Regions from separate parts of the Pseudarthrobacter quantipunctorum genome, predicted to be linked through region 2. Evidence: riboswitches for the same ligand, from Rfam matches in the RefSeq annotation. Region 2 holds a riboswitch; each other region holds the start of a gene.

The links. A riboswitch is a leader RNA that binds a small molecule or an ion and turns the genes downstream of it on or off. The one in region 2 is predicted to bind S-adenosylmethionine.
Region 1: it holds a riboswitch for S-adenosylmethionine, as region 2 does, so the genes downstream of both, WHH00_RS12250 (bifunctional o-acetylhomoserine/o-acetylserine sulfhydrylase) here and WHH00_RS00390 (DUF1737 domain-containing protein) in region 2, are expected to answer to the same signal.
Region 3: it holds a riboswitch for S-adenosylmethionine, as region 2 does, so the genes downstream of both, WHH00_RS06520 (aminotransferase class V-fold PLP-dependent enzyme) here and WHH00_RS00390 (DUF1737 domain-containing protein) in region 2, are expected to answer to the same signal.

What each region holds. Positions count from the first base shown of each region.
Region 1 covers NZ_CP148033.1:2,690,477-2,692,733, forward strand. The annotation lists gene WHH00_RS12250 (bifunctional o-acetylhomoserine/o-acetylserine sulfhydrylase) at 1-911, opposite strand, end outside; SAM riboswitch class IV at 954-1,069, opposite strand; gene WHH00_RS12255 (VOC family protein) at 1,232-1,870, shown strand; gene WHH00_RS12260 (DUF222 domain-containing protein) at 2,086-2,257, shown strand, end outside.
Region 2 covers NZ_CP148033.1:89,116-91,372, forward strand. The annotation lists gene WHH00_RS00380 (O-succinylhomoserine sulfhydrylase) at 1-225, opposite strand, end outside; gene WHH00_RS00385 (rhodanese-like domain-containing protein) at 226-636, opposite strand; gene WHH00_RS00390 (DUF1737 domain-containing protein) at 633-911, opposite strand; SAM riboswitch class IV at 925-1,038, opposite strand; gene opgC (OpgC domain-containing protein) at 1,348-2,257, shown strand, end outside.
Region 3 covers NZ_CP148033.1:1,422,038-1,424,294, reverse strand. The annotation lists gene hisN (histidinol-phosphatase) at 1-670, shown strand, start outside; SAM riboswitch class IV at 831-944, shown strand; gene WHH00_RS06520 (aminotransferase class V-fold PLP-dependent enzyme) at 979-2,257, shown strand, end outside.

The DNA.
Region 1 (2,257 bases), 1.7 Mb from region 2:
TCCACGCGCAGGCTCAACGTTTCCAGGCCCTGGGCAATGAGGAAGGCGTTGAACGGGGAGACGGCGGAACCAAGGTCCCGGAGCAGCTGGACGCGTGCCTTGAGGATGTAGGACAGGTTGGCGCCCAGGGCACCGTCCTTGCCGAGGTCGCGGGCGTACACCAGCCCGTTGTAGGTGGGATCCGGAGTGTTGAAGCCCGGGAACTTCGCCGCGTCCTTGCCGAAATCGAACTTGCCGGAGTCCACGATCACGCCGGCAATGGCGGAGCCGTGGCCACCCAGGTACTTGGTTGCCGAATGGACCACGATGTCCGCTCCCCATTCCAGCGGCCGGATCAGGTACGGGGTGGACAGGGTGTTGTCCACAATGAGGGGCACCCCGGCATCGTGGGCCACCTGGGAGATACCCTCGATGTCCAGGACGTCCTGCCGGGGATTGGAGACCACTTCGCCGAAGAAGAGCTTGGTGTTGGGCTGCACGGCGTCGCGCCACTGCTCCAGGTTGTCCGGGTCCGCGACGAAGGTGACCGAAATGCCGAACTTCTTCAGGGTGTGGGCGAAGAGATTGTACGTTCCGCCGTAAAGGCTGGGGCTTGCGACGATGTGGTCGCCGGCCTCCGCGATGTTCAGGACAGCGAAGGTTTCAGCGGCCTGGCCTGAGCTAAGCAGCAGTGCCCCGAGTCCGCCTTCAAGACTGGCGATCCGCTGTTCCACGGCTTCTTGGGTGGGGTTGCCGATGCGGGTGTAGATAGGTGCCAGTTCAGCAAGGGCAAAGCGGTTGGCGGCGCTCTCGGCGCTCGGGAACACGAAGGACGTGGTCTGGTAGATAGGGAGTGCGCGGGCGCCTGTGGCACTGTCCGGCTCCTGGCCTGCGTGGATCTGGCGGGTTTCGAATGACCATCCGTTGGACATCTAAGGCTCCTTTGACTGGGCCCGGCAGGCTCGAAGCACCGCGGGCCGCGCTTGCCATCCGGCCTTTGCCGGACAGCCAGGTCCTCACCCGGGGCACCCCACCGCGGAAGGAGGGTTGCCGGCCAGCAAGCCGGGGCTTGGTGCTGGCGCTCATGACCTGAGCCCAGTGTAGGAACAGCTGTGCAAAGCGGCACAGCATTATGACGAACATGGTCCCGCGTATGTCCGCTGTGGGAGTCCGCGGAGTCGCCTCCTGTCGGAAAATCCCAGTAAGGCTACCCTTAGCTGAGAGCCCGATCACAAAGTGCCAAGATGTTGCCATGCGCATGGATCACGTCTCTTACGCCTGTGAACACGATGGCCTGGCTGCCACCACTGACCGGATTTCCTCTGCCCTCGGCGTCGAGGCAGTGAAGGGTGGAGTGCACCCGCGGTTCGGAACCCGGAATATGATCATCCCGCTCGCGGGGCACAAGTACCTTGAGGTCGTTGAGGTCCTGGACCACCCGGCTTCGGACAAGGCGCCCTTCGGCCAGGCAGTGCGCGCACGGTCTGCAGCCGGCGGCGGCTGGATGGGCTGGTGCGTCGAGGTAGATGACCTGGCCCCCTTCGAGGAACGCCTGGGCCGCTCCTCGGTCAACGGCAACCGTAAGTTCCCTGACGGCCGCGAACTCGTATGGAAGCAGATCGGCATCCTCGGCCTGATCGCGGACCCCCAGGTCCCGTACATGCTCAAGTGGGAGGGCGATCCCTCCCTGCACCCCTCCAACGCTTACGAGAGCAACGTCAAGATGAGCTGCCTCACCATAGCCGGCTCTGCCGCCCGGGTAACCGAGTGGCTGGGTGAACCCGTGGAGAAGCCGCTGGAAGACGTAGCCGTGGAGTGGGTGGCACCGCACGGAACCCCCGGGATCCTTTCGGTGACTTTCGAGACCGCCAACGGGGCAGTCACTATCTGATCCTCCCCTCCCGGCATGGGTTCGCCCCCGCCGGGTATCAACCCGGGCAGATACTTGAGACTGCCTGCGTAAGCTTCGGCCGCCATCAGCAGGTGACAACGGCGTCACCCGCCGATGGCGGCCGAATTGGTCTCCCAGCAGTTCCAGTTTGCCGGGTTCCCGCGCGCCCGGCCTCTTCCGGCGTTAATGTCAGACCCCCTTGCCATGATTGGTGCATGGGCAGGGAAGTGGTGGAGAAGGCGTTTGCGGACATCCGCGCCGCCCTTGCTGTGCTCAACGCGGAGGTGGACGGGTATGGTTCGGAGCCGTTTTCGGCTGCTGATCCGTTGGCCGGGCTGGCCGATGGGAACTTGGACATCCTCGCCGGCGCCAGCGAGGCCGAAGCCG
Region 2 (2,257 bases):
GAGCCGCTCCTGGAACGTGGCAACGGAGGGGTTGCCGTAGCGGGAATACACAAAGCGCTCGTCCTCGCCCGTGAAGGCGCGCTCGGCGGCAGCGGCAGATTCGTACACGAACCCTGAGTTCAGGAAAATGGCTTCGCTGGTTTCCTGGAAGTTGGTCCGGTCCAGGCCGCCGCGCACGGCCTGGGTGTCGGGGCTCCAGCCGGCGGCGTCTTCGTTGAAGGTCACTTAGATCTTTCCCAGGTTTGTTGGCAGGCCGCGGTTTTTCCAGCCGTTGACGGTGCGTTCGCCGAAGCGGTCGGGGTCGCCTTCAAAGCCCTCCAGCACGTTGTAGGAGGTGAAGCCGGCCTGGGTGGCCGCTATGGCCGCCGCGATGGACCGCTGGCCGGAGCGGCACAGGAACACCAGTTCAGTTGCGCGGTCTTCGGGCGCCTGCTGGTTGAGGTCGTTGATGAAATCAGGGTTTGGAATGCCCCCGGGGAAGGTCCACTGGATGAACAGCGGATCGTTCTCTGTTGCCTTGGTGTCCGGGATTCCGATGTGGGCCCATTCCCCCTCGGTGCGCACATCCACCAGGATGGCGCCTTGTGCCAGCTTGTCCCAGGCCTCCTGCGGCGTCAGGTCTCCTGCGTAGCTCATGCGTGGCCCTCGCCGTCGAACTCAAGGTCGTCGCCTGCGGACTCGAGGTCATCCACGGCATCCGCCACTGCCGCGTCCGCGGAGGCGATGGCTGCCGGCAAGACCACGGCCTGTGCCACAATCACGCTGGTGCCGTTGAAGGTTGCCGCCGGGCTGCCGTGCAGCACATAGCCTTCTGCCAGGGCGTTTGAGATCCGCTCGCAGAATTCACGGTTGTCCGGGCCGCTGATGAGGCGGTAGGACAGTTTTTCTTCAGGGGCAGGTGCGTCAGACACGACGGATCTCCTTCTCTCACGCTTGCAGCTCGAATGGTCGATATGCCGAGTATTCACCTGAGGCACCCCGCCGTGGAAGGAGGGTTGCCGACCGGCCAGTCAGGGCTTGGCGCCGGTACTCATTACTCCCCAAAAACGTAACACTTGCCGCGCGGCGCCGCACCGCCGTCGTCGTCATGTTGCGTAACTGAAGGATGCTGCGCGGAGGCGCGGCACCAAAGGTGCGTCGGCCACCTCGGTTTAACGTACGACGGCGGCGCCACCTTGGGCGTGCACGTGCCAGGTGCCTGCCACCAGAGCCAGCCCGGATAAAGTTTGTCCATGGGCGCCGCCCTGTCACTTGAGGAATAAGTCCCTGGGGGTCTTCATCAGCACGCCATCCGCCGCCGCTCCCGCACGTCCCGCCCCGAGCGGCCGCCCGCGGCCCCTTCATTGGATGGCTGCCGTCCTCACCGCCGTGCTGATGGCCGTCCTGGCTGTGGTGGTGTCCGCCGGGCCAGCGCAGGCGGCCCGAAACCTCCCGGAGGAAGGCAAGCCGCTGCTGGGCGCAGTCCTCGAATGGGGAGAGGACACCGCTGGGGGTTTCTCCGAGCGGCTCGGGGCATCCCCCGCGATCTTCGGACACGACATCGCCTTCCCGTTCCGCGCCTCGGAAGAGAGCGACATCCGGGGCTTCCTGGAGCAATCCGCCGGACAGGGCGCCCACGCGATGCTCACGGTAAGGCCTGTTGTGCCGTTCGACCAGGTCACCCCTGACGCCGCTGCAGCCTTTGCCGGGGAAGTGCGCCGGTTGCAGGGGGATTTCAAGGGCCAGCTGCTCATCCGCTTTGCGCCGGACATGAATGCCAGCTGGGTGGAGTGGGGCCAGCAGCCGGCCGCCTACCGGCAGTCGTTCCAGGCGGTGGCAGCGGCATTCCGGGATGCCGGGACCGGCGGGGGTTATGCCATGGTGTGGGAGCCGTACCTGGGCAAGGACTATCCGTTTGACCGGAACCGGAATGCGCCCGGGCCCGGAAGCGAAGGGTTCTCCCTGCTGGACACCAATGGCGACGGCGTTTGGAACGGCTTGGATAAAGCCTACGAACCCTACTACCCGGGGGACGACGCCGTGGACTGGGTGGGCCTGACGGCCTACCACGATGACACTGCAGGGGGCTCCGCAGTTAACACCGTTCCCCGCGCCGGTGAGCTGCAGGAGATGCTGACGGCCTCCGGCGGGGAAAACTTCTACGGGACATATGCTTCGGGGCGGGACAAGCCCCTGATGCTGCAGACTTCGGCCTTTTACAGCCCGTCCGCCGGAGGTGCTGCGGAATCGGAAATCAAGAACAGCTGGTGGGACCAGG
Region 3 (2,257 bases), 1.3 Mb from region 2:
TGCGGACAAGGCAGCCGAGGAAGCCATCCGCGGCCAGCTCTCCCGCTCCCGTCCCCGCGATGCCGTCCTCGGTGAGGAGTTCGGCAGCACGGGGCATGGGTCGCGGCGGTGGATTATCGACCCCATTGACGGCACCAAGAACTTCGTCCGGGGCGTCCCGGTCTGGGCCACCCTGATCGCCCTGGTGGATGAAGGCGAACCGGTGGTGGGCGTGGTCAGCGCGCCTGCCCTTGGCAAGCGCTGGTGGGCCGCCAAGGGCATGGGAGCCTATATGGGGCGTTCGCTCGCCGCCGCAACCCGCCTTCGGGTGTCCAATGTGTCCAGCCTGTCCGATGCTTCCCTCTCTTACTCGAGCCTTGGCGGCTGGAAGGAACGTGGAAACCTTGACGAATTTCTAGGGCTCACCGAGGACGTGTGGCGGACCCGGGCCTTTGGCGACTTCTGGTCCTACTGCATGGTGGCCGAAGGTTCGGTGGACATCGCCTGTGAACCTGAACTGAATCTCTACGACATGGCCGCGCTGGTGCCCATTGTGGTGGAAGCGGGGGGCCGCTTTACCTCGCTGGAGGGCGAGGACGGTCCGTTCGGCGGGAACGCCCTGGCCACGAATTCCATCCTCCACTCCGAGGTGCTGCGGCGCCTGAATCCGAATCTGGACGACCTCCTCTAGTCCACGGATCACGAAATAATCGACGGCGGACGCCCCCGAAAGGAGGCGTCCGCCGTCGTGATCTTCGATTCAACCGCTCCTTTTCAACCGCGCGTAACAAAGCCCTTAACATTCCTGCGGGCTTTTAACCTTCGCGGCCCATGTTCTACGCTCTTAAGCAGGTCACGAGTGCCAGCGCAAAACCCCGGTTTGCTGGCCGGCAACCCTCCATTCGCGGTGGGGTGCCCCGGGTGACGACCAGGCCGGTCCGGAAGGGATGCGGCAAGCGCGGATTCCTGCACGGAGTCCTGTTTTGAAGTGAGGTCTCTGTGACAACTGCCACCGTCTCCCCCCAAGCCGCTGTCTCCCCCCAAGCCGCTGTCCGGCATCAGGCCGTTCCGCCGGAATCATCAGCGCTCTTCGACCAGCGCCGGGCCGCCGCCGGCCGTCCGCTCGCGGCCGTCAGCGGTGCCGAAATCCTGGCTCCCCTGATCCACGGCGGCCACGTCCGGTACGCCAACCTGGATTATGGCGCGTCCGCTCCCGCCCTCTCGGTGGTGTCGGCCTACCTCAACGAGATCCTGCCCTTCTACGCGAGCGTCCACCGCGGTGCAGGCTACGCCTCCCAGATCAGCACCTCGGTGTATGAAAATGCCCGTGCGATCGTCCGCGACTTCGTGGGCGGCCGTCCGGACGATTCGGTAATCTTCACCCGGAACACCACAGACTCCCTGAACCTGCTGGCGGGCTGTCTGCCGGCCACCGACGGACGGCCGGACGGCGACGTCCTGTACCTCGACATCGAGCACCATGCCAACCTGCTTCCGTGGCAGGGCGTCCCCCACCGCAGCATCGTGGCAGCGGACACCATTGCCGGAACCATTGACGCCGTCCGTGCGGAGCTGCAGCAGGGCAGCGTGAGCCTGCTCGCCGTGACCGGGGCTTCCAACGTCACCGGCGAAATCCTCCCCATCCGCGCCCTTGCCGCGCTGGCGCACGAGCACGGCGCACGGATCGCTGTGGACGCGGCCCAGCTGGCGCCGCACCGGCGCGTCAACATCACCACGGACGACGTCGACTACCTCGCCTTCTCGGGCCACAAGCTGTACGCACCCTTTGGTGCCGGCGTGCTGGTTGGCCGGCCGGACTGGCTCGACGCCGGCACACCGCACCTCGCAGGCGGAGGCGCCGTCAAGGAAGCAAGGCTCGACGGCGTCAGCTGGGCAACCGGTCCGGCCCGCCACGAGGGCGGATCACCCAACGTGCTCGGTGCGGCGACGCTGGCCCGGGCGACCCAGGTCATCGCGGAGCTGGACCAGGACCGCTGGCACGCCCACGAATCCGCCATCCGTTCATTCCTGGTGGACGGCCTGCAGGAGATCGACGGCGTGACCGTCCACCAGATCTTCAAGGACACCAACCCGGACACCGACACGATCGGCGTGGTCAACTTCTCCGTGGAAGGATACGACGCCGGCCTGGTGGCCGCTTACCTGTCGGCCGAACACGGGGTGGGCCTGCGCGACGGCCGGTTCTGCGCGCACCCGCTGCTGAAGCGGCTGGGACTTCCGTCCGGTTCCCTTCGAGCCAGCTTCGGCGTCGGCTCAA